Regions from separate parts of the Streptomyces lunalinharesii genome, predicted to be linked through region 2. Evidence: riboswitches for the same ligand, from Rfam matches in the RefSeq annotation. Region 2 holds a riboswitch; each other region holds the start of a gene.
What was found. Region 2 has a riboswitch for cyclic di-AMP ahead of ABD385_RS17455 (C40 family peptidase). Riboswitches for the same ligand answer to the same signal wherever they lie in the genome.
Positions count from the first base shown of each region.

Region 1 (7,747 bases), on a different contig from region 2:
CGTCCTGGAGATCTCCCCGCTGGAGGTGCAGGCGGTCGCCAAGGCCCGGCTGCGCCCCGACAATCGCGCCGCGCTCGTCTACGAGCCGACCGCGCAGACCGACGCCGCCGGCACCGAGGAAGAGGAGGCGGCCAAGTGACCGACGCCACCACCCCCGTGAGCACCATGGAGTTCCACCCGCAGCCCCGCAGCGGTGCCGCCAAGCCGTGGGCCTTCCCGGCCCCCGAGCGCAGCCAGCTGCCCAACGGGCTGACCCTCCTGACGAGCCACCGCCCCGGCCAGCAGGTCGTCGCCGTGGAGATCAACCTCGTCGCCCCGCTGGAGGCCGAGCCCGAGGGCCTCGACGGGGTCGCCACGATCATGTCCCGGGCGCTGTCCGAGGGCACCGACAAGCACACCGCGGAGGAGTTCGCCGCCGAGCTGGAGCGTTGCGGCGCCACCCTGGACGCGCACGCCGACCACCCCGGTGTACGGGTCTCCCTGGAGGTCCCGGCGTCCCGGCTGCCGCGCGCGCTGGGCCTGCTCGCCGACGCGCTGCGCGCCCCCGCCTTCCCAGAGGGGGAGGTCGAGCGGCTGGTCGGCAACCGCCTCGACGAGATCCCGCACGAGCTGGCCAACCCGGCCCGGCGGGCCGCGATGGCGCTGTCCAAGGAGCTCTTCCCGGCCACCTCCCGGATGTCCCGGCCCCGTCAGGGCACCGAGGAGACCGTCGCCCGGATCGACGCGGCCGCCGTCCGCGCCTTCTACGACGCGCACATCCGCCCCGCCACCGGCACCGCCGTCATCGTCGGTGACTTCACCGGCCTCGACCTGGACGCCGCACTGGCCGACACCCTGGGCGCTTGGACGGGTTCCACCGCCGATCCGCAGAAGCCGTCCCCGATCGTCGCGGACGACACCGGCCGCGTCGTGATCGTCGACCGCCCCGGCGCCGTCCAGACGCAGCTGCTCATCGGTCGGATCGGCGCGGACCGGCACGACCGGGTGTGGCCCGCCCAGGTGCTCGGCACGTACTGCCTCGGCGGCACCCTCACCTCCCGCCTGGACCGGGTGCTGCGCGAGGAGAAGGGCTATACCTACGGCGTGCGGTCCTTCGGGCAGGTCCTGCGCTCCTCGGCGCCGTCCTCCCCGGAGGGCGCGACCGGCGCCGCCATGCTCGCCATCAGCGGGTCGGTGGACACCGCCTCCACCGGGCCGGCCCTCCAGGACCTGTGGACGGTGCTGCGCACCCTCGCCGCCGAGGGGCTGACGGACGCCGAGCGGGACGTCGCCGTGCAGAACCTCGTCGGCGTCGCGCCGCTGAAGTACGAGACCTCCGCCGCCGTCGCCGGCACGCTGGCCGACCAGGTGGAGCAGCAGCTCCCCGACGACTACCAGGCGCAGCTGTACGTCCGGCTCGCGGAGACCGGCACGGTCGAGGCGACCGCCGCGGTCGTCAACGCGTTCCCGGTGGACCGGTTGGTGACGGTCCTGGTCGGTGACGCGGCGCAGATCGCCGAGCCGGTCAAGGCGCTGGGCATCGGCGAGGTGACGGTCGTCAGCGGCTGACCCACCCTGTGACGGGGCGTCATCCGACGGCTCGTCAATCATCGACAAAGCGGCTCCCGTGGCGGTCACTTGCCACGGGAGCCGTTTCGTTCGTGCGCTCCGTGGGGCTACCGGGCCGGCGCCTGCGGCTCCGGTCGGTCGTCACTGTGACGGGCCGGTGGTGACCGGTTTGTTGCGTCGGTTGCCCGATTCGCGTGTGGCGTGGCGCACAAAAATCCGGTTCTGTTTGCCGATTGAAAGTTGTCCCGATTAGCGTCGGTCCGGCTGTTCGTCACAAGTCCGCCACACCAGTGGCACCGGACAGTCATCGCCGAGTCCCCGTACGGCGCGAGCCAGGGGAGCCGGGGACCCAACCGTCCCTTGGGGTGAATCGGGCCCCTCTCCGGAGGAGTCCGTAGGAGACCTTCCTGCTCCGAACCCGTCAGCTAACCCGGTAGGCGAGAGGGAAGGAAAGGATCAGCCAGTACATGGCGTTCACCCGTGCCACCGGGAAGCACCGTCGTGCGAGCCGCACCGCTCGCACCACCCGCAACCTCGCCGGCATAGCCACCCTCGCCGCCTCCGGCGTCGTCGCCTCCGTCGCGTCGCCCGCGCTGGCCGCGACGGACGAGTCGGCCCCCCATGACACCGGCCTCCAGCAGGCGGTCGTGATGGGCGACGAACTCGCCGTCCGGATCGAGGCACAGGCTGACGCGCAGCAGGCGGCCGCCGAGGCCACCGCGGCGCGCGCGAAGGCCGAGGCCGAGGCCGTCCGGCTGGCCGACGCGGCCAAGAAGAAGGCCGACGAGGTGAAGAAGAAGGCCGACGAGGAGCGCGCGGCCAAGGTGCGCGCCGCTCGCGAGGCCGAGCGCAAGCGCCTCAACACCTTCGTCGCCCCCGTGACCGGCTCCTACGTCTCCACCGGGTACAAGGCGTCCAGCGGACTGTGGTCCTCCGGTAGCCACACCGGCATCGACTTCCACGCCGCCTCCGGCACGTCGGTCCACGCCGTGGGGTCCGGCACCGTCGTCGAAGCCGGCTGGGGCGGCGCGTACGGCAACAACATCGTGATCCGGATGAACGACGGCACGTACACCCAATACGGTCACCTTTCGTCGATCGGGGTGACGGTCGGCCAGTCCGTCACCCGGGGCGAGCAGATCGCCCTCTCCGGCAACACCGGCAACACCACGGGTCCGCACCTCCACTTCGAGGCCCGGACCGGCCCCGACTACGGCTCGGACATCGACCCGATCGCCTACCTCCGCGCGCACGGCGTCAGCGTCTGATCCGACCGCGACTTCTCCGCCGCAGTACCGTCCCCCGGAGCCCCGGCCCACCACCCTGGTGGGCCGGGGCTCTGCTGTTACCCCAAGACGGGCGGCGCTTCCCTGGGCTGCGCGGGCGCTTTCGGACAGCCATCATCTCGCCGACCGAATGATGCCCCGCCCGTCGTCCGAAAAGCGCCCATGAATTCTCGAACTCCGGAGAGGAAATCCGCGCCGGTCGAATACAGTCGGGGAAAATCGTCGAACGGCGGCGGTTTCCGGTGATGACGGTGGAGGCGCAGGCGATGCGAGGTCACATTTCCACGCATGCGGTGTGCACGGCGATTCGCGACGACATCGTCTCGGGAGTGCTCGCGCCCGGGAGCCGACTGGTCGAGGATGTTCTCGCCACGCGGTACGGCGTCTCCAGGGTCCCGGTGCGAGAAGCGCTGCGCACCCTGCAGTCCGAAGGATTCGTCACCACGCGCCTCCATGCGGGCGCCTGCGTCGCCGAACTCACCGAACGGGAAGCCGTCGACCTCCTCGACATCCGGGCCGCCCTGGAGCCGCTGGGCGCCGCCCGTGCGGCCACCCGCCGCAGCGCCGCCCACCTCAAGGTGCTGCGCGGCCTCGTGCGACTCGGTCGTGAGCGGGTCCGGCACGGCCACCCCGCGGACCTGTACCAACTGGACGCCTGGTTCCACGAGACGCTCGCCCAGGCCACCGGCAGCCCCCACCTCACCGCCCTGCTCATGCAACTGCGGCGCAAGATCGAGTGGATGTACGTCGTGGAGCCACCCGCGCGCCCCGCCGCTTCCTGGGACGACCACGGCGCCGTGCTGGACGCCGTGGTCCGTGGCGACGCGGAGCGGGCGCGCGCCCTCATGGCGGCGCACATCGAGCGGTCCTTGCCCGTGTACCGGCTGCGGCACGCCGCTCCCCCTGTGAGGGAGGCGAAACGGCCCGTCAACACGGCACGCGCCCGCGCTTAACAATCGCCCCGTATATAAAAGGGGAGTGGCGGGAATGCGCTGACGTCTCGGGGAATGACTGGTCCGCGAGCGCGAGAAATGCAGGGGCAGAGGTGCGGCACGAAATCGGGCGGACGAGATCGGGCGCAGTCGCGCTGATTTCCGCACCCCGGTAACGGGAACGCGCCGGGAAACGTCCGCGGCCCGGCGAGCCATTTCCGCACACGACGAGAGTTCCGCACGCGAAGAGATGCTCCGCACACGAAGAGATATTCCGTACGGCCGGTTGATTCTTCACGCGGGGAATCGGGCGGAGAAGCGGAAGGAGGGGCCGGGGCTCCGCCGCCGTCCGCGCAACAGGAAACGGCCCCGCCGCAGCAGCCGGACGTCCCGGTTACCGCGGTGGGGCCGCATCAGGAGAAGTGAAGGGCAGGGCGGGCGGCCCCGGTGCTCCTCAGACGGTCTCGGGGAGCTCCTCGAGACCCTCCGCGACCAGCTTCGCCAGGCGGTCGAGCGCGGCCTCGGCGCCCTCCGCGTCGGAAGCCAGCACGATCTCCTCGCCACCCTGGGCGCCCAGGCCCAGGACCGCGAGCATGGAGGCGGCGTTGACGGGGTTGCCGCCGGCCTTGGAGATCGTCATCGGGACACCGGAGGCGGTGGCCGCTCGGACGAAGATCGACGCGGGGCGGGCGTGCAGGCCCTCGGCCCAACCGACATTGACGCGGCGCTCAGCCATGGTGTTGCCCTTCAAAGTCGTGACTGTTGTCTAGACCATTCTCGCACGCTGTCAGGAGTGGTCCCGCAGCCCTTCGTCCCGGTTCCCGAGCGCCTTGCGGCCCTCGTTCCAGGCCCTCGGTCCCGCTGCGGTGGGCCCGGGAAATCGAGCGTACGCACGTCGAGCCGGTTGTCGGTGCCCCGCCGTACGCTGTCCGCATGCAGACGCCGCCGGATCACGCGTACCCGACCCACTGGGAAGCCGACGTGGTGCTGCGCGACGGCGGGACGGCACGCATCCGGCCCATCACGCCCGCCGACGCCGAGCGGTTGGTCTCCTTCTACGAGCAGGTCTCGGACGAATCGAAGTACTACCGCTTCTTCGCGCCGTATCCGCGGCTGTCGGACCGGGACGTCCACCGGTTCACCCACCACGACTACGTCGACCGGGTGGGCCTGGCCGCCACCGTGGGCGGCGAGTTCATCGCCACCGTCCGCTACGACCGGATCGACGCCCGCGGGCTGCCCGCCAAGAGCCCGGAGGACGACCAGGCCGAGGTCGCCTTCCTGGTCCAGGACGCCCACCAGGGCCGCGGCGTCGCCTCCGCCCTCCTGGAGCACATCGCCGCCGTCGCGCGCGAACGCGGCATCCGTAGGTTCGCCGCCGAGGTGCTGCCCGCCAACACCAAGATGATCAAGGTGTTCACGGACGCGGGCTACACCCAGAAGCGCACCTTCGAGGACGGCGTCGTCCGCCTCGAATTCGACCTCGAACCGACCGAGCAGTCCCTGGCCGTGATGCGCGGCCGCGAGCAGCGCGCCGAGGCCCGCTCCGTCCAACGGCTGCTCGCGCCCGGCTCGATCGCCGTCGTCGGCACCGGACGCGCCCCCGGCGGCGTCGGCCGCACCGCCCTGCGCAACATCCTCGACGCCGGCTTCACCGGCCGGGTGCACGCCGTCAACCACGCCTTCCCCGAGGACCTGCACCGTCTGCAGCCCGAGGACGTCCCCGCCGCCCGCACGCTGCGCGCCATCCGCGAGCCGGTCGACCTGGCGGTGATCGCCGTCCCCGCGGACGCCGTCCCCGACGTCGTCCGCGACTGCGGCGAACACGGCGTCCAAGGGGTGCTGGTCCTCTCCTCCGGCTACGCAGAGGCCGGCCCCGACGGCCGCGAGCGGCAGCGCGCCCTGCTCCAGCAGGCCCGCTCCTACGGCATGCGCCTCATCGGCCCCAACGCCTTCGGCCTGATCAACACCGCCCCCGACGTCCGGCTGAACGCCTCGTTCGCCCCCCAGATGCCCGGCTCCGGCCGGATCGGCCTGTTCACCCAGTCCGGCGCGATCGGCATCGCGCTGCTCAGCGGACTCCACGAGCGCGGCCCCGGCGACGACGGCATCGCCGGCATCTCCACTTTCGTTTCGACCGGCAACCGCGCCGACGTCTCCGGCAACGACCTCCTCCAGTTCTGGTACGACGACCCGCACACCGACGTCGCGATCCTCTACCTGGAGTCCATCGGCAACCCCCGGAAGTTCGCCCGACTGGCCCGCCGCACCGCCGCCGTGAAACCCGTGGTGGTCGCCAAGGGGGCCCGGCACCACGGCACCGCCCCCCTGGGCCACGCCGTCCCCACCGTCCGCGTCCCCGACAGCACCGTCGCCGCCCTGATGCGCCAGGCCGGCGTGATCCGCGTCGACACCGTCACCGAACTCATCGACGCCGGCCTGGTGCTGGCCGCCCAACCACTGCCGGCCGGCCCGCGCATCGCCATCCTGGGCAACTCCGAATCGCTGGCCCTCCTGGCCTACGACGCCTGCCTCACCGAAGGACTGCGCCCCCAACGCCCCCGGGTGCTGCCGTCCGCCGCGACCCCCGAGGAGTTCCGCGCCGCCCTGGCCGAAACGCTCGCCGGGAACACCTGCGACGCCGTCGTCGTCACCGCCATCCCCTGGATGGGCGAGGAGGGCGCCGCCGCCCACGGGGAGGGCGAGGGCCCCGCACTCGCCGCCGCCCTGCGCGCCGCCGCCACCACCCACCCGGGCAAGCCGGTCACCGTCGTCCACCTCGCGATGGACGACCTGGCGACGACGCTCGCCGCCCCGCCCGCTCCCCACGACCCGCACGCGCCGGAGCCGACCGCCCAGCCCCGGAGTGCCACCCCTGGGACCCAGGACCGGACGCCGGCCCCCGAGGCCCCGGCCGATCCCCGTCCCGTCCGGATCCCCGCCTACCCCGCTGCCGAGCGCGCCGTCCGCGCCCTCGCCGAGGCCGTCCGCTACGCCGCGTGGCGCCGCGCGGCCGCCGAACCAGGCCGGGTGCCCGAATACGACGACATCCAGGAGGCCGCGGCCGGCGCCGACGTCGAGCGGCTGCTCGACCGACTCACCACCGACGTCGCCCCCGGCCGCTCCGTCGCCCTGCCGCCCGCCGACGCCGAGGCCCTGCTGGCCCGCTACGGCATCCACCCCCGCCCCACCCTCCCCGCCCCCGCCCCGGACGCTGCCGTCCGGGCCGCAGCCCGCCTGGGCTACCCCGTCGCCCTCAAGACCACCGCCCCCCACCTGCGGCACCGCGCCGACCTCGGCGGCGTCCGCCTCGACGTCGCCGGCGAGACGGAACTCCGCCGCACCTATGCCGAATTGACCGACTTCCTGGGTTCCCCCGAAGAGCTGCGACCGGTCGTCCAGGCGATGGTGCCGCGCGGCGTCGACACCGTCGTCCGTGCCGCCATTGACCCCGCTGCCGGTGCGGTCCTCTCCTTCGGGCTGGCCGGCGCGCCCTCCCAACTGCTCGGCGACATAGCTCACCGGCTCATTCCGGCCACCGACCGCGAGGTCAACGAGCAGATCCGGTCGATCCGCAGCGCCCCGCTGCTGTTCGGCTGGCGGGGCTCCCAGCCGGTGGACACCGCCGCCCTGGAGGACCTGCTGCTGCGGGTCTCCCGGCTCGTCGACGACCATCCGGAGGTGGTCGCCGTCGACCTCGAACCCGTCGTCGTCGCCCCGCACGGCCTGGCCGTCCTGGGCGCCTCGGTCCGGCTCGCCCGACCGCCCGCCACCACTGACCTCGGGCCCCGTCGGCTGCCCGTCTACTGAGGGTCTCGGGACCCGGTAGGGCCCGTAAGATGGACCCCATGGCTAAGACCGGTACGACGACCCAGGGGCTGCGCGCGGCGATCGAGCGCAGTGGCTATTACCCGACGCTCGTGGCCGAGGCGGTGCAGGCCGCAGTCGGCGGCGAGCCGGTGGTGTCGTACCTCGTCCACC
Region 1 is NZ_BAAARK010000062.1:14,277-22,023, reverse strand. Features, by position in the region: gene ABD385_RS39005 (M16 family metallopeptidase) at 1-139, shown strand, start outside; gene ABD385_RS39000 (M16 family metallopeptidase) at 166-1,548, shown strand; cyclic di-AMP (ydaO/yuaA leader) riboswitch at 1,847-2,003, shown strand; gene ABD385_RS38995 (M23 family metallopeptidase) at 2,016-2,816, shown strand; gene ABD385_RS38990 (GntR family transcriptional regulator) at 3,101-3,787, shown strand; gene ABD385_RS38985 (HPr family phosphocarrier protein) at 4,221-4,502, opposite strand; gene ABD385_RS38980 (bifunctional acetate--CoA ligase family protein/GNAT family N-acetyltransferase) at 4,700-7,576, shown strand; gene ABD385_RS38975 (DUF5998 family protein) at 7,615-7,747, shown strand, end outside.
Region 1: it holds a riboswitch for cyclic di-AMP, as region 2 does, so the genes downstream of both, ABD385_RS38995 (M23 family metallopeptidase) here and ABD385_RS17455 (C40 family peptidase) in region 2, are expected to answer to the same signal.

Region 2 (7,747 bases):
GTTCGGTCAAGGCGGGCGACGCCATCGCCTACTCCGGCAGCTCCGGCAACTCCACCGGCCCGCACCTGCACTTCGAGGTGCGGCCCGGCGGCGGCGCGGCGGTCGACCCGCTCCCGTGGCTGCGCGCCCACGGCCTCAACCCGAACTGATCCCCACGCACCGGAAACGGGGGCCCGCCGCACACCGCGGCGGGCCCCCTCTTCCGTAGTCGCTCCCAGCCGGCAGATCCCGGGCTTACGCCGGGGCCCGCCCGCGGCTCAGAGCTTCTCCACCGGCGCGTACCGCAGCAGCAGCCGCTTGGGCTTCTCGCCGCCGAAGTCGATGGTGGCCTCGGCGTTGTCCCCGCTGCCCTTGACGCCGACGACCGTGCCGAGGCCGAAGCTGTCGTGGGTGACGCGGTCGCCGACGCCCAGCGAGACCACCGGGCGGTCCGCGGTGCGCCGGGTCGCGAAACCGCTCGGCCCCTTGGACCGCGTCGACGACAACGACGCCCCGATGCCGCCGAACCCGCCGCCCGAGGAACCGCCCGACGGCAGCCCGCCCATGGACGCCGACGGCGTCGCGGGGCCGGTGCGCTTCCACTCCAGGAACGAGTCGGGGATCTCCTCCAGGAAGCGCGAGGCCGGGTTGTACGAGGGCTGGCCCCAGGCGCTGCGCATCGTGGAGCGGGTGACGTAGAGCCGCTCGCGGGCGCGGGTGATGCCGACGTAGGCGAGCCGGCGCTCCTCCTCCAGCTCCTTGGTCTGGCCGAGCGCCCGCATGTGCGGGAAGACGCCGTCCTCCATGCCGGTCAGGAAGACCACCGGGAACTCCAGGCCCTTGGCGGTGTGCAGGGTCATCAGCGTGATGACGCCGGCGCCCTCCTCGTCCTCGTCCGGGATCTGGTCGGAGTCGGCGACCAGGGCGACCTGCTCCAGGAACTCGGCGAGCGTGCCCGGGCCCGCTGCGCCGGCCGCCGCCTCGGCGTCGGGGTCGGCGTCGGCGGCATCGGTGTCGGCCGCCGGCGCTGCGCCCTCGCCGCGCTCCTGCTCGAACTCCAGGGCCACGGAGGCGAGTTCCTGGAGGTTCTCGATCCGGGTCTCGTCCTGGGGGTCGGTGGAGGACTGGAGCTCGGCGAGGTAGCCGGTGCGCTCCAGGACCGCCTCCAGGACCGTGGCCGGGCCGGCCCCGGACTCCACGATCGTGCGCAGCTCCTCCATCAGGGCGTTGAACCGCTTGACGGCGTTGGCGGAGCGGGCGGCCATGCCGTAGGCCTCGTCGACGCGGCGCAGCGCCTGCGGGAAGGTGATCTTCTCGCGCAGCGCCAGGGCCTCGATCATCGCCTCGGCGCGGTCGCCGATGCCGCGCTTGGGGACGTTGAGGATGCGGCGCAGCGGGACGGCGTCCTCGGGGTTGGCGAGCACCCGGAGGTAGGCGAGGATGTCGCGGACCTCCTTGCGCTCGTAGAAGCGCACGCCGCCGACGACCTTGTAGGGCAGCCCGACCCGGATGAAGATCTCCTCGAAGACCCGGGACTGGGCGTTGGTGCGGTAGAAGATCGCGACGTCGCCGGCCTTGGCGTCGCCGGCGTCGGTGAGCCGGTCGATCTCGTCGGCGACGAACTGGGCCTCGTCGTGCTCGGTGTCGGCGACGTAGCCGGTGATCTTGGGGCCGGCGCCGGCGTCCGTCCAGAGGTTCTTCGGGCGGCGGTTCTCGTTGCGCTCGATGACGGCGTTGGCGGCGGAGAGGATGGTCTGCGAGGAGCGGTAGTTCTGCTCCAGCAGGATCGTGGTGGCGTCCGGGTAGTCCTCCTCGAACTGGAGGATGTTGCGGATCGTGGCGCCGCGGAAGGCGTAGATCGACTGGTCGGCGTCACCGACCACGCACAGCTCGGCGGCGGGGATGTCGACCGTGCCGGGGCCGACCAGCTCGCGGACGAGGGTGTACTGGGCGTGGTTGGTGTCCTGGTACTCGTCGACGAGGACGTGGCGGAAGCGGCGGCGGTAGTGCTCGGCGACGTCGGGGAACGCCTGGAGCAGGTGGACCGTCGTCATGATGATGTCGTCGAAGTCCAGGGCGTTGGCCTCGCGCAGTCGCGCCTGGTACATCGCGTACGCCTGGGCCAGGGTCTTCTCGAAACCGTCGGCCGCGGTCCCGGCGAAGCTCTCCTCGTCGACGAGTTCGTTCTTGAGGTTGGAGACCTTGGCGCTGAAGGACTTGGGCGGGAAGCGCTTGGGGTCCAGGTCGAGGTCGCGGCAGACCAGGGCCATCAGGCGCTTGGAGTCGGCCGCGTCGTAGATCGAGAAGGACGACGTGAAGCCGAGCCGCTTGGACTCCCGGCGCAGGATCCGCACGCAGGCGCTGTGGAACGTGGAGACCCACATGGCGTTCGCCCGCGGGCCGACCAGCTCCTCGACGCGCTCCTTCATCTCGCCCGCGGCCTTGTTGGTGAAGGTGATCGCGAGGATCTGGCCGGGGTGGACGTGGCGCTCGGCGAGCAGGTGCGCGATGCGGTGGGTGAGCACCCGGGTCTTGCCGGAGCCGGCGCCGGCGACGATCAGCAGCGGGCCGCCGCTGTGCGCCACCGCGGCCTTCTGCTGGTCGTTGAGCCCCTCCAGGAGCGCCGCCGGGTCGAGGGCCGGGCGGACGGCACCGTCGCGGTAGTACGACTGGCTGGAGACGGGCGCGTCGAACCGCCCGCCGAAGAGGTCGGCGGGGACCTCCTCCGGGGCCGGGCCGGGCTCGTCCTCGGGCGGCGGCGGGGGCTCCTCGTCCGTGGGGCCGAGGTCCGCCAGGAAGCTGTCGTCAAAGAGGCTGCTCATCGCCCACCGAGTCTAGGCCGCCGCACTGACAACCGGTCCCGGAGTGCCGGATTGGCCGGCACCGCTCCGCCGCGGGCGCTACCGTGTCCGTTCTGTCCCCAACCTGGCGCCGTTCGCGTTCAGGTCACGAAAAGGTTTCGGGCATATCGAACACCAGCCTTCACAGGAGCCACACGAGTTGGCTACGGTCTCGCTCGGGCAGCCTGCAGTCCCCGCGGACGACAGCGTTCGCACGGGCCGCCCCCGCCGAGTCCGGTCCCGCCGCGAGGCACCCGGAGCCGGGGACCCACCAGCACCACCGGGGTGAATCGACCGGTGCATCCGTCGCCAGGCGGACGCAGCAGTCGTAGGGCAAGCCTTCCGTCAGCAGACCGCCCGAACCCGACAGCTAACCCGGTAGGCGGTCCACGGAAGGAGTCGCCGGCCTTGGCGTCCCATCGCAAGCCGCGCACCCCCATACTCGCCACGCCCGGCGGCCGTCGTACGGCAACCGGGCTCACCACCGCCGCCCTCGCCTCGGTCACCCTGCTCTCGCAGACCGCGAACGCGGCCCCCAAGGCGCCCCAGCCCTCCGTCGAAGAGGTCAAGACGAAGGTCGACGACCTCTACCAGCAGGCCGAGGTCGCCACCCAGAAGTACAACGCCGCCAAGGAGAAGGCCGACGGCCAACAGCGCACGGTCAACCGCCTGCTCGACGAGGCGGCCCGGCGCGCGGACAAGATGAACGAGTCCCGGCGCCGGCTGGGCGCGTTCGCCTCGGCGCAGTACCAGAGCGGCGGGATCAACCCGACCGCCCAGCTGATACTCGCCAAGGACCCGCAGCAGTTCGTCGACCGCAACCACCTGATGGAGCAGTTGACCGCGCAGCAGAAGCAGGCGATCACCGACTACCAGGCGCAGGCCGCGGCCGCCACCCGCCAGCGGGCCGAGGCGACCAGCAGCCTGGAGAGCCTCCAGCAGTCGCAGTCGTCACTGAAGGAGAACAAGAGAAACGTTCAGGCCAAGCTGGCCGAGGCGCGCCAGCTACTGTCCCGGCTGACCGCCCAGGAGAAGGCGCGGCTGGCCGAACTGGAGCGCCAGAAGGAGGCCGAGGCCCAGCGCAAGGCCGCCGAGCAGGCCCGCAAGGAGGCCCAGCGGCGCCAGCAGCAGCCCGGCGGCGGCAGCGGCACCGGGCAGGGCTCCGGCGGCGGCACGTCCGACAGCGGCTCGAACTCCACCAAGGCCGGCAAGGCGATCGCCTTCGCCCGCGCCCAGATCGGCAAGCCGTACGTCTGGGGCGCGACCGGGCCCAGCTCCTACGACTGCTCGGGGCTGACGCAGGCCGCGTGGCGGGCCGCCGGGGTCGACCTGCCGCGCACGACCTGGGACCAGGTCAAGGTCGGCACCCGGGTCTCCAGCAGCGATCTCCAACCCGGTGACCTGGTGTTCTTCTTCAACGACATCAGCCACGTCGGGATGTACATCGGCGGCGGCGAGATGATCCACGCACCGCACCCGGGCGCCAGCGTCCGGGTCGAGTCGATCTACGGGATGCCGATCTACGGCAGCGTCCGGCCCGCGTAGCCGGTCGACGGGCGCGCCCCCGCGCCCGCGACGAAGCCACCCCCCACGGCCACCCCCCACACGCCACCGCGCGGTCATCCGTCGCCTCCGGAAGTACGGAGCGGGATGACCGCGCGGTGAGCCGTTGGTGCGGCGGTGCGGCGCCGGGGCCGGGGCCGCCGGGCGGGTGCCGGGGCCGGGGCCGGACTGCCGGGGTGCTCAGGTCCAGAGCACCGCGATGAAGATGTTGAGCATGGTGAGCCCGCCGACCGCGCCGAAGAGCGGCTTGGGGAGCTTCTCCTCGTCGCGCTTGACGTAGACCAGCGCCAGGATCACCACCAGGACGGCCATCTTGATGCCGATCTTGATGTTGTTGAGCGAGTGCCCCTGCATCTGGTTCAGCCCGACCATCACGATGCCGGTGACCAGCATCGTGAGCGCGCCGTGCAGCATGGCCGGCACGAAGCGGGCGGTGCCCGCGCCCATGGCCTTCATCTGGGTCAGGAAGCCGCCCAGGAGGGAGGCGATGCCGATGATGTGCAGGGCGACGAAGACATTGATTACTACGTCCATAGTGCTGGATCGTATCCGCCCCATAGCACGCCCTTTCCGGCAGGGCGCCCGTGATGGCGGCTTCGGTCAGGGCCCACCGCTCCCGACCCCCCGCCGACCGCCGACCGGTCATCCCCGTGCGGCGGCCGCTCGGAAACGGACAATGCCGGGCAAGGGGGTTCGAGACCGTGACCCCGGGCCTAGCTTCCTCCTGCAGACGACCGGACCCGCACCCCACCGGTCGCATTCGCCCCGCAGGGAAGGAAGTGACGGCCGCCATGGCGTCGCACCACACGGCCGGAGAGCGGCCGCCGCTCACACCACCGCCGGCCCGGGCGCACCCCGCCCGCAGCACCCGCACCGGGCTGCTGCTCGCCGCGGACCCGCAGCGCTATCTGGACGGCGCCACGGTCCTGGAGCGCACCGGCAGCCACCAGGCGACCTCGGTGACCGGCTGGGCCCGCCGCCTCGGCAGCGTCCGCCGCCTGGGCAGCCGTCCCGCGACCGCCGCGGAACGCGCCCCGGAACGCCCGGCGCCACCCACGCCCACCGCCGGCACCGCGCCGACCGCACCCGGCGCGCCCGCGGCCCTCGCCCCGCCGGTGGACGCCCGGGCCGCCCGAGCCGCCCGAGCGGTGGCCTTCGCCCACTCCGCCCTCGGCAAGCCCTACGCCTGGGGCGCGACGGGGCCGGCCGCGTACGACTGCTCCGGGCTGACCCTGGCCGCCTGGCGGGCCGGCGGCGTCACCCTGCCCCGGACGACCTACACGCAGATCGCCTCCGGCACCCGCGTCGACTGGCCCCGACTCCGCCCCGGGGACCTGGTGTTCTTCCACCCCGGCATCAGCCACGTGGGCCTCTACATCGGCGGCGGCGAAATGATCCACGCCCCGCACGCCGGCACCCCCGTCGAGATCGCCCCGCTCAACCGGCTGCCGTACGCGGGCGCGACCCGTCCGGGATAGCCGCGCCCGGCCACTCCCACCGACAGGCTCCCGCGGCCAAGGCCGCCGGCCGCCCGGCCGCCTCCCGCCCGGCCGTCTCCCGGCCGCCCGTCTTCGGCCCGCCCGGGGCGAGTTGCCCCCTACGGCGTCGGCGACGGCGCCCCGTCGCAGCCCCCACCATCGTCGCTCCACATCCACCACCCCCGGTTCCGTCCTGCGCGACCTCCGTCACTCGCACAACGCTCCCGGGCCCGGCTCCATGCCCGCTTCCGCAGCTTCCGGCGGAGGTTCACCCGAACGGTGAACTCCGCCGGTCGGCGGCCGGCTAGCCCCGCAGGAACAGCCCGAACCACCGGAAGATCTCCGGCACTTGGTGCTTCCACACCGGCACCGTGTGGCCGCCCGCACCGGACGAGATCTGTTGGACCGTCACCGTCGTCGGATTCTTGGCGAGCTGCTTGAGACCGATCCCGGCCTGGTAGCCGTCGCCGCTCGCGCCCGAGATGTACAGCGCGGTGCGGGGCGGCTTGCCGGCCGCGTTGGCGGCCTTGAGGAGGTGCAGCGGGTTGGTCTCGACGCGCAGCTTGGGGTCCTTGCCGGCGAGCGAATCGCGCTCTATCGCCGGGTCGTTGTAGCCGGACATGCCGACCGCGGCGCGGTACCGGTCCGGGTGGGCCAGCGCCAGCTTGGTGGCGCAGTGCGCGCCCGCCGAGTAGCCGGCCAGGCCCCAGGAGTCCGGCTTGTCACCGGCCCGGAAGTTGTCGACGACCATCTGGCGGACGTCGACGGTCAGCCAGCTGTCGGCGTTGACCGTGCCGGGGATGTTGACGCACCCGCTGTCGGCGTTGGGCAGGACGTTGGTCCGCGGCGCCACCAGGATGAACGGCTTGATCGCCCCGCTCTGCATCAACGACCCGAGCTGCTCGTTGACCTTCAGCGAACCGAACCAGGACTTCGCGGACCCGGGGTAGCCGGGCAGCAGCTCGACCACCGGGAACTTCTTGTGCTGGTAGGCGGGGTCGTTGTACTGCGGCGGCAGCCACACGTACACCTCGCCGTTGACGCCCGAGACCTGGCCCTTGAGGTTGGTCATCTGGACGCCGGGGCCCATCACCGGGTCGTCGGCGGGCCGGAACTGCTGGTGCACCTTGGGCTCGTCGTTGAGGTTCTTGCCGCCCAGGCCGTCCGGTCCGAGGTTCCGGGCCTGGTCGATGTGGTTGCCGGTACCGAGCAGGTCGCCCCAACTGTCGTAGAGGTTGTTGGCGTTGTTGACCATGACGAAGACCACGGTGATGGCCATCACCTGGGCGAACAACAACATCAACAGCCGTGCCAGGCCGCGTATCAGGGCCGGTCCGGCCACTCGGCCCCACAGCGCGAACGGCAGCACGAGGGCGACGATCAGCAGCAGGATCGAGAAGAGGAAGAAGGGCGTACCCGTCAGGCTCATCGGGATCTCGTTTCCAGGACGTATGCGCGCAGGGCGTGGGCGTGGTTCCGGCCCCGCCTTCGGGCAGCGAGCCTCTCCGCGCCCTTAGATGGCGATCCGCGCGATCCTGGTTGCCCGCCTTGAGCCCTTCTTTACGCGCCCGCTCCGCACCCGGCGCATCGGGGGCGGAACCCGATCATCCGCCCCCGCGCCCCACGTTCCCGACGAAACCGCAGGTCAGACCAGGCGTCGCGCGGCCGCCCACCGGGTGAGTTCATGGCGGTTGGAGAGCTGGAGCTTGCGCAGGACGGCCGAGACGTGTGACTCAACCGTCTTCACGGAGATGAACAACTGCTTGGCGATCTCCTTGTACGCGTACCCGCGGGCGATCAGTCGGAGCACCTCGCGCTCACGCTGGGTGAGGCGGTCCATGTCCTCGTCCACCGGCGGGGCGTCCGTCGAGGCGAAGGCGTCGAGCA
Region 2 is NZ_BAAARK010000010.1:43,901-51,647, reverse strand. Features, by position in the region: gene ABD385_RS17465 (M23 family metallopeptidase) at 1-149, shown strand, start outside; gene pcrA (DNA helicase PcrA) at 258-2,801, opposite strand; cyclic di-AMP (ydaO/yuaA leader) riboswitch at 3,051-3,219, shown strand; gene ABD385_RS17455 (C40 family peptidase) at 3,228-4,364, shown strand; gene ABD385_RS17450 (hypothetical protein) at 4,563-4,916, opposite strand; gene ABD385_RS17445 (C40 family peptidase) at 5,174-5,860, shown strand; gene ABD385_RS17440 (alpha/beta hydrolase) at 6,165-7,289, opposite strand; gene ABD385_RS17435 (LuxR C-terminal-related transcriptional regulator) at 7,506-7,747, opposite strand, start outside.

Region 3 (7,747 bases), on a different contig from region 2:
CCCCGTAGACGCGGCGCCGACCTGCGGTTCGACCGTTCGACGGGTCCCGGCCGGGGCCGGCCCGTCGGCGACGGTCCACCCCGCGGCGGCACCGTCCGTAGAATCGGACGCACTGTGTCCGAGAACCCCGCCACCCCTGAGACCGCCGCTGCCGCTGCCGACGTGACGGCCGCGCACGCCCCGGTGACCGCCGCCCCGCCCGCGCGCCCGCTCGGCGCCACCGCCGCCTCGGCCGCCGTGCCCCGGCGCGGCGCGCCGATGTTCCCCGACGGGACGGGGCCGGCCGCCGACCCCGCCGGCTCGCACCACGAGCGGCGGATCCGCTCCTTCCAGCCGCGCCGCAGCCGCGTCACCGCCTCCCAGGCCGAGGCGCTGCGCCGGCTGTGGCCGACGTGGGGCATGGACATCGACGGGCTCTCCCGCCTCGACCTCGACGCGTTCTTCGGCGGGCTGCCGGTCGTCCTGGAGATCGGCTTCGGGATGGGCGAGGCCACCGCGCAGATGGCCGCCGCCGACCCCGGCACCGGCATCCTCGGCTGCGACGTGCACACCCCCGGCCAGGGCAATCTGCTCCGCCTCGCGGAGCGCAACGGTCTGTCCAACATCCGGGTGGCCAACGGTGACGCGATCATCCTGCTGCGGGAGATGCTGGCCCCCGGCTCCCTCGCCGGCCTGCGCGTGTACTTCCCGGACCCCTGGCCCAAGAAGCGGCACCACAAGCGCCGGCTGATCCAGCCCGAGTTCGTGGCGCTGGCCGCGACCCGGCTCGCGCCCGGCGCACTGGTGCACTGCGCGACCGACTGGGAGCCGTACGCCGAGCAGATGCTGGAGGTGCTCGCCGCCGAGCCGGCGCTGGAGAACCTGCACTCCGGGTACGCGCCCCGGCCGGAGTTCCGGCCGCTGACCCGGTTCGAGGGGCAGGGCCTGGACAAGGGGCACACCGTCCACGACCTGCTGTTCCGCCGCCGGGGCTGAGGCCGCGGCCCCGGGGCACCGGTCCGGCCCGCCCGCGGCACTCCCCGTCCGCGTGTCCCCGCCGGCCCGCCCTCGCTAGGGTCGACGGGTGTACCCGTCACCGCCGCCGCTGCCCGAGCGCTCAGCCGGCCCGTCGTCGTACACGCCCGTCGAGGTTCCCGACGGGCCCCGGCGCCGGTCCGCGCCCTGGCGCAGCAAGACCGTCGGGGCCGTCGCGCTGGCCGCGCTGCTGGCCCTGTCCGGGGTGCTCATCCTCGGCATCGTGCGGCGGCAGACCGGCACCGAGGGGTTGCTGGTCGGCCTCGGGCTGGCGGTCTTCCCGGTGCCGCTGCTGATCGCGGCGTTCTGCTGGCTGGACCGGATCGAGCCCGAACCCTGGCGGAACCTCGCGTTCGCCTTCGCCTGGGGGGCGTGTGCCGCGACCCTGGTCGCGGTGCTGGCCAACGGCTTCGCCACGGACTGGTTGGCGAACAACATCGCCTCCGCCTCACCGACCGACGCCCAGGCGTGGGGCTCGACCGTCGTCGCCCCGATCGTCGAGGAGGTGATGAAGGCCGCCGCCATCGTGCTGCTCTACCGCTTCCGCCGCCGTGACTTCGACGGCATCACGGACGGCATCGTGATCGCCGGGATCACCGCGACCGGATTCGCCTTCACCGAGAACATCCTCTACCTGGGCAGCGCCTTCGGCGAGGACCGCTCCATGGGGCACACCGGCCTGGACTCGCTGACCGCCGGCACCTTCTTCGTGCGGATCGTGGTCTCCCCGTTCGCCCATCCGCTCTTCACGATCCTCACCGGGCTGGCCTTCGGGATAGCCGCCACCCGCTACCCGCGCCGCCGGGCCGCCCGCGCCGCGCTGGTCCTCCTCGGCCTGACCACGGCGGTCCTGCTGCACGGCGTGTGGAACGCCGCCTCCAGCCTCGGCGACGCCGGCTTCCTGACCGTCTACGGCGTGTGCATGGTGCCGGTGCTGCTGACCCTGACCTGGCTGGCGCTGTGGGCCCGCCGGCAGGAGTTGCTGTCCGTGCGGGTCTACCTCGCCCCGTACACCGCCGCCGGGTGGCTCGCTCCGCCCGAGCCGACCGCGCTCGCCTCGCTGCGGACCCGCGCCCTGGCCCGCGACCTGGCCCGCCGGACCCACGGCCCGGCCGCCGCCCGCGCCGTCACCGCCTACACCACCTTGGCCACCGCCCTCTCCTTCCACCGCCGCCGCGCCCACCTGGCGGGCCCGTCCCCGGACTTCGCCGCGCGGGAGCGCGAACTGCTGGAGCTGCTGTGGCAGTACCGGACGTGGGCGGGTCCTGCGCTGCTCCAGGCGTGGGCGTGCGGCGCGGGCGCACCGCGCCCGCGCGCCCGTGACCAGCGCTGATCGCCACACCTGACGGTGCTTCCGGGCGCCGCGCCGCCCGCGCGTAGGCTCGTGGGAGTTGTCCGTGAAAGGGAGGATTCTGCGATGGCTGGGATACCGACGAGTGTGGTGGCGGCCGCCGGTCTGGTGGGCGGTTACGGCGTGGCCCGGTGGACCAAGAAGCGCCCGTTGGGCGGGGTGGCGCTGGCGGCGGCCGGTGCGGTGGCCGCCCGCGGCTGGCAGCAGAAGGCCGGCACGAAGGCGGCCGCGGCGCTGAGCGGCGCCTACGTGGCGGCGTTCGCGGGGTCGCATCCGCTGGCCAAGAAGATCGGGGCGTGGCCTTCGGTCTTCGCGGTGGCGGGCGGCGTCGCGCTGGCTTCGTGGGCGGTGGCGGACCGGCGCGGCTGACGGCGGGCCGCGCCCCGGTCGACGGCTGCGCCGGGTGCGGCGGACGGTGCGGGGCGCGGCGATGCGCGCCCCGCACCGGCGCGGTGTGCGGCACCGTACCGGCCCGCCGCACCGCATCCGTCGCGCGTCAGGCAGACGCCTCCGTGAGGAGGGCGAGTTCGACGTCGGTGAGGGCGAGTTCGGTGACGGCCAGCAGGGCCGGGAGCTGCGCCAGGGTGCGGGCGCTGGCGATGGGCGCCGCCACGGTGGGCTGGGCGGCGAGCCAGGCGAGGGCCACGGTGGACACCTCGGCGTCGTGGGCCGCGGCGACGGTGTCGAGGGCCTGGAGGACGCGGCGGCCGCGGTCGGTCTCCAGGTACGCGGCGGCCTTCCCGGTGCGGGCGCTGTCGACGTTGCCGCCCGGGCGGTACTTGCCGGTCAGGAACCCGGAGGCGAGCGCGTAGTACGGGACCGCGGCGATGCCGTTGCGGGCGGCCACGTCGGCGAGTTCGCCCTCGTAGGTGTCGCGGGAGACCAGGTTGTAGTGCGGCTGGAGGGCCACGTAGCGGGCCACGCCCTCGCGGGCGGAGAAGTCCAGCGACTCCTGGAGGCGCTGCGCGGAGATGTTGGACGCGGCGATCTCGCGGACCTTGCCGGCCCGGACGAGGTCGTCGAGGGCGGTCAGGAACTCGCCCACCTCGACCGATTCGTCGTCGTAGTGGGTGTAGTAGAGGTCGATGTAGTCCGTACGGAGGCGGCTCAGGGAGAGGTCGACGGCGGTCTTGATGGTGGCGGCGGACAGGCCCTTGAGGTCGGTCTGCGCGCCGACCTTGGTGGCGATCACGACGTCGTCGCGGTTGCCGCGGGCCGCCGTCCAGTTGCCGATGACGGTTTCGGACTCACCGCCCTTGTTGCCGGGCACCCAGAAGGAGTAGGCGTCGGCGGTGTCGATGAAGTTGCCGCCGCCGGCGACGTAGGCGTCGAGCACGGCGAAGGACTCGGCCTCGTCGGCGGTCCAGCCGAAGACGTTGCCTCCGAGGCAGAGCGGGGAGACGGACAGCGAACCGAGCGACTTGGGCGTGGGGGCGGAGCTCTGGGCGTGTGTCACGGTCATGCTCCGTGACAACGCCCGGCAGCGGGGAGTTGTTCCCTCCGCACCCGCCCGGTCGCGGGGAATCTCTCCCCCGCGACCGGGCGGCCGTCAGACCGTGACCCCGCGGTCGTGCAACCAGGGCAGCGGGTCCGTCGGGGCACCGGCGCCGGGGCGGACCTCCAGGTGGAGGTGGGGCGTGGTGGCGTTCCCGGTGGCGCCGACCCGGCCGATGACGTCGCCCGCGTGCACCCGCCCCGTCGTCTTGACCATCGACGACAGGTGGCAGAACCAGAGCTGCGTGCCGTCGTCGAGGGTGAGGACGATGCGGTAGCCGTAGCCACCGGCCCAGCCCGCCTGGGTGAGGGTGCCGTCGTGAACCGCCCTGACCAGCGTGCCGGTCGGGGCCGTGAAGTCCTGTCCGGTGTGGTCCGCGGCCCAGCGGTCGCCGGCCTGCCCGAAGCCGGTGGCGAGGGTGTACGAGGAGACCGGGGCGACGGAGGTCCTCGCCCCGTCGGCGGGCCGGTCCTCCGACGCCGCCGGACGGGCCTGCGACGCGGGCGCAGCCGGCGCGGATGCCGTGGCGGGCGCTGAGCCGGATGCCGTGGCGGGCGCCGTGGCGGGCGCTGGGCCGGATGCCGGCCCGGCGTCCGATGCGGAGCCCGGCCCGGCCTCCGCACCACTGCCCGCCTCCGCCGCCGGCTCCGCGGCCTCCGCTCGGCCGTCGGCCTGCTGCAGGATGCGGTGGCGCAGCGCCTCGGCCGGCCCCGCGCCCGGTGCGCCGCCAGCGGTGGCGGCGTCGCCCTGTGGGTGGGACGCGGCGGGGCTGACGGGGGCGGAGGGCCCCGCGGGGGCGGAGGCCGCGGCGTCCGCGCCGGCGGGCGTCGCGACGGGCGCGGCACCGGCGTCGGCCGCGCGGGGGCCGGCGTCCTGGAGGGCACCGGGGGCGTCGTCGAGGGCGCCTGCGGGGTCCGGCACCGATATCGGCACCGGCGGCCGGTCCTCGGCCGCGGCCACCCCGCTCGCGCCGACCGCCGCGATCACGCCGACGCCCAGCACCGTGCCGCCGCGCGCCAGCCCGCCGCTGCGCTGCTTGGCCACCCGGTGCTTGCCGCGGACCGGGCGGGCCGATGCGTCGCCGGCGGCCGACTCGTCGGCCGGCAGGCCTGCGTCGCCGACGTCCTCACCGGCGGGGCCGGCCGACGGCTCGGTACCGCCCGGCGCGTCCGCCGGCGCGCCCTCGGGCGACGGGTACGGGGCCAACAGGTCGTGGGAGAACGCCTCACCGAGGGATCGCCGCCCCGGCAACTGGCCGTACGACGCGAGGACTTGGGGTGCCTCGCCGGAAGCGGCACCGTCCACGGAACCACCGGCACCAGCAAACGCGCCGCCGCCGTCAGAACCGCTCACAGCGGCGGGAACAGCGGCACCGGAGGGAACACCGGCACCGGCGGGATCACCGGCAGTCGTGGGAACGGTGAAGGCGGCGGGGCCGCCGAAGTCGGTGGGACCACGGAGGCCGTACGCGGACGGAGCATGAGGGGCGGGCCTGTTGGACGCCACGGGGGCGCACTCCTTTCCTTCCTTCTCGCCTACCGGGTTAGCTGACGGGTTCGGAGCAGGAAGGTCTCCTACCGGCGCCCCCTGGCGAGAGGCGCCCGATTCACCCCAAGTTGGTGGTTCCCCGGTTCCCTCGACTCAATTCCAAGCAATTCCAGGCGGATCCGACAGGACCCCCGGAACCGGCCGATCCGGGCGACTCGACTCGGGTCGAGGACGCGGGTCGCGCCGTGCGGAAGGCCGGCTCGGGCGGGTGGCTCAAGGTCGTTCTGGAGGTGCGGGAACAGCGCGTGCAGGATTCGGCGCCGGCGCGCGGTGCCGCCATTGGCGACGGCTGGGACGACCGCGCTCCGTTATCGGACAGTAATAGAGACGGTGCGGGAAATCCAAGCGTTCCCACGAATCCGCGAGGGTTCCGCAAGCCCCCCGAACAAGCTCTGGCGTGGACTTTTACCCCCAGTCCGGCCGCAAACAGGGCGAGTTGGAGCGACATCGCCAAACGATCTCGCGGCGATCGTGCGCCAGTCGTTATGCGGAGGGCCGCCCCACAGTTACGGAACGTGAGGACGGTAACGTCGCCTCATGGTCGTCAACGTCGCGAACACCGGAAACACCGGAAACGCCGGACACACCGGAAACACCGTCAACACCCCACGGGACGTGGCGGTTCGGTACCGGGAGTTCTCCTGGTACGAGGCGCGGGGCCGGTCCGACGCGCACGAGGAGCTCTCCGCCCGGATCGGCCAGGACGACGAGATCTGCGAACTGCTGGCCCGTTCGCTGCCCTCGGGGAACAAACAGCAGCCGAACCTGCTGCTCGCCGCGGTGCGCTACCTGGACGGCCCGCACGCCGAGTCGGGGCCGCGCGGCGAGGCGGCGTACGGGCGGTGGCGCGAGTGGACGGTCCGGCACTGGGACGAGGTCCGCGCGGTGATCATGCAGCGCGCGACCCAGACCAACGAGCCGGCCCGCTGTGCCGCGTTACTGCCCCTGCTCGCCCGGCTGCCGCAGCCGCTGGCCCTCCTGGAGGTCGGGACGTCGGCGGGGCTGTGCCTCCACCCCGACCGGTACAGCTACCGGTACGTCCCCGACGGGCCCCCCGGCACCTACGGGGAGCTGGTCGAGGCCGGCGCCCCGGACGGCGCGGTCACCTTCACCTGCCGCACCAGCGGGGTCGCGCCCTGGGACGACGGCGCGACGGTGCCGCCCGGCGCGCGGCCGGAGGTCGTCTGGCGCGCCGGCATCGACCTGGAACCGCTCGACCCGGTCGGGACGCCGGACGACCTGCGCTGGCTGCACGCCCTGGTGTGGCCCGGCGACGAGGCCCGGGCGGCACGGCTCTCGGCGGCCGTCGAGGCGGTCCGGACGTCGCCGCGGCCCACGGTGGTGCGCGGCGACCTGGTCGACGAGCTGCCGGCGCTGGCCGCCCGGGCACCGGCCGGGGCGACGCTCGTCGTCTTCCACAGCGCGGTGCTGAACTACCTTCCGCCGGCCCGGCGCGAGGAGTTCGCCGGGCTCGTCCGGTCGGTGCTGGCCGAACGGGACGGCCCGGGGCACTGGATCTCCCAGGAGTACCACGGCGTGCTGCCGTGGATCACCGCGCCGGAGCACCGGGCCCTCGGGCCGGGGGACCCGATGTCGCTGACCCTCGCCCTGGACGAGCGCCCGGTGGCCCTGACGGGGCCGCACGGCCAGCGCGTGCACTGGTTGCGTCCGCCGCAGCCGTAGCGCCCACCGCCCGCCCGTTCACCGGCTCCCCGCGCTACGCCTCCAGGGGCCGCTGCACCGCCAACAGGGCCATGTCGTCGGCGGGGCCCCCGCGGGTGTGCCGGGCGACGTCCTCGACCACCACGTCCAACAGGTCGCCGGGGCCGCTGAATTGGCTGCCGCGCAACCGGGCGCACGGGTCGTAGAACCGCCCGGCCCGGTCGCGGGCCTCGGTCACCCCGTCGGTGAACAGCATCAGCAGCGCCCCGGCCGGGAAGAACGTCTCGTCCGCGTGGTCGGGCCAGCCGGCCACGTCGCCCAGGCCCAGCGGCAGCGCGGCGGCGGACGGGGGCAGCTCCCGTAGGCCGCCGTCCGGGGTGAGCAGCAGGGGGGACGGGTGGCCGCGGTTGAGGATGCGCAGCACGGACTGGTTCCCGGCGGGGACTTCCGCCAGGACGGCGGTGGTGAAGCCCTCGTCCTGGTCGAGGCCGGTGCGGCGCCCGCCCTCCCGTTCGATCGCCCGTTCCAGCCGGCTCGCCACCGCCTCCAGGGTGGTCTCCTGCTCCGCCGCCTCCCGGAAGGCGCCGACCACGACGACCGCGGCCTCCACGGCCTCCAACCCCTTGCCCCGGACATCGCCGACGATCATCCGCACGCCGTGCGGGGTGTCCTGGACG
Region 3 is NZ_BAAARK010000033.1:56,236-63,982, reverse strand. Features, by position in the region: gene trmB (tRNA (guanosine(46)-N7)-methyltransferase TrmB) at 115-975, shown strand; gene ABD385_RS32955 (PrsW family intramembrane metalloprotease) at 1,064-2,347, shown strand; gene ABD385_RS32950 (hypothetical protein) at 2,432-2,734, shown strand; gene ABD385_RS32945 (aldo/keto reductase) at 2,862-3,827, opposite strand; gene ABD385_RS32940 (M23 family metallopeptidase) at 3,915-5,165, opposite strand; cyclic di-AMP (ydaO/yuaA leader) riboswitch at 5,378-5,524, opposite strand; gene ABD385_RS32935 (DUF2332 domain-containing protein) at 5,946-7,091, shown strand; gene ABD385_RS32930 (PP2C family protein-serine/threonine phosphatase) at 7,126-7,747, opposite strand, start outside.
Region 3: it holds a riboswitch for cyclic di-AMP, as region 2 does, so the genes downstream of both, ABD385_RS32940 (M23 family metallopeptidase) here and ABD385_RS17455 (C40 family peptidase) in region 2, are expected to answer to the same signal.

Region 4 (7,747 bases), on a different contig from region 2:
ACCGATGGTTCAGGAAGCCTTGGCCTTCGGCTTGTCCCCGTCGGCCGCGGCGGCCGGAGCCGGCGCCGGCTTGGCTGCCTCGTAGAACTCCTCGCGGGGGTTCTCCATGGCGCCGAGCGAGACGACCTCGCGCTTGAGGAAGACGGCCAGCGTCCAGTCGGCGAAGACCCGGATCTTGCGGTTGAACGTCGGCATCGCCATGCCGTGGTACGCGCGGTGCATGTACCAGGCGAGACGGCCCTTGAGCTTGATCTTCATCTTGCCCATGACGATCATCGCGACGCCCTTGTGCAGGCCGAGACCCGCCACCGCGCCCTTGTTGGCGTGGCTGTACTCCTTCTGCGGGAAGCCCCGCATGCCGGAGACCACGTTGTCGCCGAGGACCTTGGCCTGCCGCAGCGCGTGCTGCGCGTTCGGCGGGCACCAGGCGTTCTCGTTGCCGTTCTTGCGGCCGACCAGGTCGGGGACCTGGGCGTTGTCGCCGGCCGTCCAGATGTAGTCGGTGCCCTTGACCTGGAGGGTGGGCTCGGCGTCGATGTGACCGCGCGGGCCCAGCGGCAGGCCGAAGCGGGAGAGCGCCGGGTTCGGCTTGACGCCGGCGGTCCACACGATGGTGTTGGACAGCACCTCGAGGCCGTTGTCCAGGATGACGTGGCCGTCGACGCAGGACTTCATGCCGGTCTTGAGGTAGACCTCGACGCCCCGGGACTCCAGGTGCTCCTTGCCGTAGGCGCCGAGCTTGGGACCGACCTCGGGGAGGATCTTGTCCGCGACGTCGACCAGCAGGAAGCGCATGTCCTCGCGCTTGACGTTCTTGTAGTACTTCGCGGCGTCGCGGGCCATGTCCTCGACCTCGCCGACGGTCTCCGCACCGGCGAAGCCGCCGCCGATGAAGACGAAGGTCAGCGCCTTGCGGCGGACCTCCTCGTCGGTCGTGGAGTCAGCCTTGTCCAGCTGCTCCAGGACGTGGTTGCGCAGGCCGATGGCCTCCTCGATGCCCTTCATACCGATCCCGTTCTCGGCCAGGCCGGGGATCGGGAAGGTGCGGGAGACGGCGCCCATCGCGACGACCAGGTAGTCGAAGGGCAGCTCGTACGCATCGCCCACGAGCGGGGCGATGGTGGCGACCTTGCGGTCCTGATCGATGGTGGTCACCCGGCCGGTGAGGACCTCCGCCTTGGGCAGCACGCGCCGCAGCGGGACCACAACGTGACGGGGGGAGATGCTGCCGGCCGCAGCTTCAGGGAGGAAGGGCTGGTACGTCATGTACGAGCGCGGGTCGACGACCGTGACGGTCGCCTCGCCGTACCGCATCTTCTTCAGGATGCGGCGTGCCGCGTACAGGCCTACGTACCCACCGCCTACAACGAGGATCCTGGGACGCTCCGTGGTGCTCATGCAATCGAGTATCCACCCCCACTTGGGGGGTCGCTCGTGAGCCCCTTCACAAGAATGACGAAGGCATCTGCTACACTCCGCCGTCCCCGTGACCGACGCCATAGCGCGTTCGGGGAACCACGGTATAACGCGACACGTTGGATACCCCTGTTGATCAGGGATTGTCCCCTCGCGAAGGGCCGTACCAAGGCCCTTCAAGGCACTCGCGTAACACGGTGGAGACCCACCGTAGACCCCGCAATCCTCGGGCAGATGAGTCCTAGGACCTTCGAATGAGGGTCGAATGACCCTCCACTTCGCCCGGGAGGCGGGTTTTTCATGTGAAGGATTTCACGAACTTTCTTCCCGGACGGCCTTCCCGGCCCCCTCCGGGGCCCCCGAAACCCGCTCGGACGGCGCCGCGACCGCTCAAAAGCCGCGGTGCGGGCGGTGGTTGCGGCGCCGTGCGCGGGGCCTGACCGGGCCGCCGGTCAGGCGATGCTCCAGGCGATTCCGTCCAGAATGTCGTGTTCGCTGACGACGACCTCGTCGGCGCCCACCCGCTCCATGATCGACAGCAGTACGAGGGCGCCGGCGGCGATCACGTCGACCCGCCCCGGGTGCATGACGGGGATCGCCGCGCGCTCGGCGTGGGTGGAGGTCAGCAGCCGCTCGGTGATCTCGGCGACCGTGGCCCGGGACATCCGGGAGTGGTGGATGGCCGCCGACTCGTACGTCTCCAGGCCGAGCGCGACCGCGGCGACGGTGGTCACCGAACCGGCCAGGCCGACCAGCGTGGCGGCCTCGGTCAGCGGGACGGTCTCCTCGGCGCGGTCCAGGGCCGCGGCGATGTCGGCCTTGATGGCGGCGATCCGCTCCGGCGCGGGCGGGTCGGAGACCACGCCGTCGTGGACCAGGTGGCGCTCGGTCATCCGGACGCAGCCGACATCGACCGAGCGCGCCGCCCGGACCGACCGGTCGCCGAGCACGAACTCCGTCGAGCCGCCGCCGATGTCCACCACGAGGTAGGGCAGTGCGATGTGCGGGTGGCCGGTCAGCTCCTTGGTGGCGCCGACGAAGGAGAACTCCGCCTCCTGGTCCCCGCTGATCACCTCGGGCTCGACGCCGAGGATGTCCACCACCCCGCGGACGAACGCGTCGCGGTTCTCCGCGTCCCGGGACGCGGAGGTCGCCACGAACCGCAGCCGCTCCGCACCCAGTTCCTCGATCACCGCGGCGTACTTCCGGCAGGCCGCGAAGGTGCGCTCCAGCGCCTCGGGCGCCAGCCGCCCCGTCCGGTCCACGCCCTGGCCCAGCCGGACGATCTCCATCCGCCGGTCCAGGTCCTTCAGTTCACCGGTCTCCGGGTCGAGGTCGGCGACCAGCAGGCGGATGGAGTTGGTACCGCAGTCGATGGCGGCGACCCGCTTCACTTGGCGTCTCCTTCGGGGCCGCGGCCGCCGTCGGCGGCGTCCGGCCGGGTTGCCGAGGTGTGCGCGGGGCCCGCGGCGGGCTCCGCGCAGGGCGTCACGCAGGGGCCCTTGCGCCACCACTCGGGGAGCATGGCCAGGGCCTCGTCGCCGAGCGGGTTGACGCCCGGGCCGGCGGCCAGCGAGTGGCCGACGAGCACGTGCAGGCACTTGACCCGGTCGGGCATCCCGCCCGCGCTCGGGAAGCCCTGGAGCACCTCGATGGCGTCCCGCCGGCGGATGTAGTCCTCGTGGGCCGCGCGGTAGGCGGCGGCCAGCTCGGGGTCGTTCGCCAGTCGCTCGGTCATCTCCTTCATCACGCCGTTGGCCTCCAACGTGCCGATCGCGGACGCGGCCCGCGGGCAGGTGAGGTAGTAGAGCGTGGGGAAGGGGGTGCCGTCCTCCAGGCGCGGTGCGGTCTCCACGACGTCCGGCTGCCCGCACGGGCAGCGGTGCGCGATGGTGCGCAGGCCGCGCGGCGGGCGGCCGAGCTGGTCCTTGAAGGCGGCGATGTCCGCGGCGGTGGGCTCGGTGGGCTCGGTCTGGGGCGGGGGGGTGTCCATGTGCGCTTTCGGTCAGGGCCGGAGGTGGGTGGCGGCGGGGCCGGGCGGCGGCGGGAGACCGGTGGCGTCCCGCGCGAGCGCGTCGGGCCCGCGCGTACAGTCTCCCCGGTCGTGGCCGTCGCGGGCTACCGCCCGATCGTGGCGGCGGCGGGTCCCGCGGCGTCGGCCGCGTCGGCCGCGTCGACGTCGGTCCAGAGCTTGTCGTACCAGGGGCGCTGGGCCGCCTTGGCCTCCTTGGGGGCGGCGCGGACGCCGGAGCCGTCCTGGACGACGTACCCGGTCTCGCCCGGCATGACGTAGTGCAGGTGGCGGCGGGCCTGCTGCCGGACGTAGGCCGAGTCCTGCCAGCGGGCCTTCTCGTCGCGCAGCCGGTCGAGCGCGGCGGCGGCGTCCTGGGCCTTGCGGCGCTGGTCGGCGATGTCCGAACGCTGGGAGATGTACTGCCGCATCGGGTAGGCGAGGGCGACCACCAGCGAACACATCACCAGCGCCAACAGGGCGGCGCGGCCGGTGAGGCGGTTGCGGCGGGGTCGCCGCTTGGCGCGGTGGACGCGGGCGGCGGCCTGTTCGCCGAGCGCCTTGAGCCGGGTCGCGGTGGAGAACCGGTCCGCGGGCACGTCGCCTCCCCTTCAGCTTCCGTCCCGACGTCGTCATGACGTACGTCCCCGGCAACGGTACGGGACCGGTGCCGGGGACGGTGTGCTTCGTCCCGGCCGCGCCCCCTCGTCGAGTCCTCGGACCCTCGAAGAGCGCGGCCGGACGGTGCGGTGCTGCTGCCGTGCGGCGCGCGGGGCGCCGACGGCGTCAGGGCGTGGTCAGCCCTTGAAGCGCGGGAAGGCGGAGCGGCCCGCGTACACCGCGGCGTCGTCGAGGATCTCCTCGATGCGCAGCAGCTGGTTGTACTTGGCGACGCGCTCGGAGCGGGCCGGGGCGCCGGTCTTGATCTGGCCGCAGTTGGTGGCGACGGCGAGGTCGGCGATGGTGACGTCCTCGGTCTCGCCGGAGCGGTGCGACATCATGCACTTGAAGCCGTTGCGCTGGGCCAGCTCGACGGCGTCCAGGGTCTCGGTCAGCGAACCGATCTGGTTGACCTTGACCAGGAGGGCGTTGGCGGAGCCCTCCTCGATGCCGCGGGCCAGGCGCTCGGGGTTGGTGACGAAGAGGTCGTCGCCGACGAGCTGGACCTTGGCGCCGAGCTTGTCGGTGATGACCTTCCAGCCGGCCCAGTCGTCCTCGAACAGCGGGTCCTCGATGGAGACCAGCGGGTAGGCCGCCACCAGCTCCTCGTAGTACTCCGTCATCTCGGCGGCGGAGCGCTCCTTGCCCTCGAACTGGTACTTGCCGTCCTTGTAGAACTCGGAGGCGGCGACGTCCAGCGCGAGCGCGATGTCCTGGCCGGGGGCGTAGCCGGCTTCCTTGATGGCTTCCAGGATCAGGTCCAGGGCCTCGCGGTTGGAGCCGAGGTTGGGGGCGAAGCCGCCCTCGTCGCCCAGGCCGGTGGCCAGACCCTTGGCCTTCAGCACCTTCTTGAGGGTGTGGTAGACCTCGGCGCCCCAACGCAGGGCCTCGGAGAAGGACTCCGCGCCGATCGGGGCGATCATGAACTCCTGGATGTCCACGTTGGAGTCGGCGTGCGAGCCGCCGTTCAGGATGTTCATCATCGGGACGGGCAGGACGTGCGCGTTCGGGCCACCGAGGTAGCGGAACAGCGGCAGGTCGCTGGCCTCGGAGGCGGCGTGCGCGACGGCCAGGGAGACGCCGAGGATGGCGTTGGCGCCCAGCGAGCCCTTGTTGTCGGTGGCGTCCAGGTCGAACATCGCCTGGTCGATCAGCCGCTGCTCGGTCGCGTCGTAGCCGACGAGCTCCGGGCCGATCTGCTCGATGACGGCGAGGACGGCCTTCTCCACGCCCTTGCCGAGGTAGCGGTTGGGGTCGCCGTCCCGCAGCTCGACGGCCTCGAAGGCACCCGTGGAGGCGCCGGACGGCACCGCGGCACGGCCGGTGCTGCCGTCGTCGAGGCCGACCTCGACCTCGACCGTGGGATTACCTCGCGAGTCGAGAATTTCGCGGGCTACGACGACGTCGATGGACGGCACGTTGTCTCCTTCGTGGGTGTCTGGAGTTCTCGGCATGAGCCTAACGGCCTCGGACGGATCCGCTCGCCTGTGGCCCGCTCCGTGGGACGAAAAACCCCAACAAGCAGGCTAAAAGCCCAGTTCACGGGAGGTTTGCGGGCAATGTTCGCTGAGCGGGGAACGTCGCGCCGGGCCGTCGGCGGGGCACCGGGATCGGTGCACGTCAGGACGGTCGCCGGGGCGGTCCAGGCGGGACGGCCGGGCCGCGGTGGGGTTCCGGGGCCCGGGAACGGAGAAGCCCCGCCGTGGCGCGCTCGGGGGTACGCGCCACAGCGGGGCAGCTCTCTCGGCAACCGGGACGGCTCAGATGCTGAGCTTCTGGCCCGGGAAGATGAGGTTGGGGTTGCCGCCGACGACGGACTTGTTGGCCGCGTAGAGCGACTTCCAGTGGGTGCCGTGCGCCTTGGCGATCTTGGCGAGGGTGTCGCCGGCCTTGACGGTGTAGGTGTCGCCGGAGCGGTGCGACTGCTGCGGGGCCGGCTGGGCCTTCTCGGCCTTCTCGCGGACCGGGGCGGACTTCTTGGTGGTGCCCTCGGTCTGCTTGCGGGCCTCGGAGGCGCCCTGGCTCTTCTTGACGGTGGCGCCGCCGGACGTGTCGACGTTGGCGGCCGGGCCACCGGAGGTCAGGTTGCCGGCGCCGGCGCAGGTCCAGGCACCCGGGCCCTGGATGGCGAGGAGCTTCTCGGCGACGGCGATCTGCTGGGACTTGGTGGCCAGGTCGGCGCGGGCCGCGTACTGGGTGCCACCGGCGGCGGCCCAGCTGGAGTTCGAGAACTGCAGGCCACCGAAGTAGCCGTTACCGGTGTTGATCGACCAGTTGCCGCCGGACTCGCACTGGGCGACCTTGTCCCAGGTGGCGACCGAGGCGGCGGAAGCGGAGGTGGCACCCATCAGCGGGACGGCGACGGCGGCGCCGGCGACACCGGCCAGGGTGGCGACGCGGACGGCCTTGGAGCTGCGGCGGTGCTTGCCCTTGTTGATCAGCATCGTGCGTTCGTTTCCTCACCGACGCCTACGAGGTGAGCTGTCGGGTTCGGGCCGTGTGAGCTGCCCGGCCGCGTGTGCTGCACACGCGACTTCACCCCAAGCCGACTGACCCGTTCTCACGGGCGGGGTCGGCACTTACCTTGGGTCCCCCGCTCCTGCCTTCGGCGCTTGCGCGTCGTCGACTCCGACCGCCGGCAGGACTCGGCGTGCGATCGAAGGGCCCGCTTTGGCGAGCGGTCCTGACCGTAATCAGTAATCCCGTTGGTGTTCAAACCCCATCTTCTGAACCAAGTTGACCGTTTTTGATCATCGCGGTGGTCATTTCCGCAGGTCGGCACCGGTATGAGAACGGGGGGCGAACCGGGGTCCGCCCCCCGCAACGAGAGCCATATCTCACTTTTACGGAACGCCGCGAAAAACGACGAACTGCCGGTAACTACCCCTGTGTCCGGCCGAGATCGAGCAGCTGGCCGGGGTGGATGAGGTCCGCGTCGGCGCCGATGACGCCCTGGTTGCGGTGGTAGAGCGCCGGCCAGCCGCCCGGCAGGTCATGGCGGTCCGCGATGGCTGACAGGTTGTCACCGGCGCGCACGCGGTAGCTGTCGGTCTTCGCCGGGGGCGTGCGGGGCGTCTCCCCGCCGCGCGAGGCATGCCGGCCGCTGCCGCCGTCCCGGTCCTGGGCGGGGTCCGTGCCGTCGTCCGGCGTGCCGCGGTGCTTGCCGGCGGCGGGCGGCGTGCCCGGCTCGGCGGGCCGGTCGGGTCCGGCGGAGTCCGACGGGGACGCCGGGGCACCGGGGTCGGCCGGGTCGGACGGCGAGGGGGACGCCGGGTCGGACGGCTTCCCCGAAGGGGAGTCGCCCGGCGTCGCGGAGTCGGACGGGGCGGGAGTGGCGGACGAGGAGTCCGTCGGGTCCGGGGTCACCGGGGGCGCGTCCGGGGCGTCGGTACCGGCGTCGGCACCCGCGTCGGCACCGGTGCCGGTGTCGGAACCGGCGGAGGCGCCGTCGGACGGCGCGGGGGTCCTGCCGGCCGGGCCCGCCTGATCCTGGTCCCCGGCCGTGTCGGAGGGGTCGCCGGTGCCGGTGTGGCCGTGGGACGGGCGCGGCGCGGGCCGGGTGGTGGCGCCGGGGTCGACGGCGGGCTTGCGGCCGCCCTTGGTCAGTCCGGCCTTCACCGCGCAGCTGGGGAAGGCGTCCGGGCCGCGGTCGTCGAGGAT
Region 4 is NZ_BAAARK010000035.1:47,876-55,622, forward strand. Features, by position in the region: gene ABD385_RS33565 (NAD(P)/FAD-dependent oxidoreductase) at 10-1,398, opposite strand; gene ABD385_RS33570 (Ppx/GppA phosphatase family protein) at 1,869-2,810, opposite strand; gene ABD385_RS33575 (DUF501 domain-containing protein) at 2,807-3,409, opposite strand; gene ABD385_RS33580 (FtsB family cell division protein) at 3,535-4,026, opposite strand; gene eno (phosphopyruvate hydratase) at 4,225-5,541, opposite strand; gene ABD385_RS33590 (transglycosylase family protein) at 5,848-6,531, opposite strand; cyclic di-AMP (ydaO/yuaA leader) riboswitch at 6,539-6,708, opposite strand; gene ABD385_RS33595 (transglycosylase family protein) at 6,968-7,747, opposite strand, start outside.
Region 4: it holds a riboswitch for cyclic di-AMP, as region 2 does, so the genes downstream of both, ABD385_RS33590 (transglycosylase family protein) here and ABD385_RS17455 (C40 family peptidase) in region 2, are expected to answer to the same signal.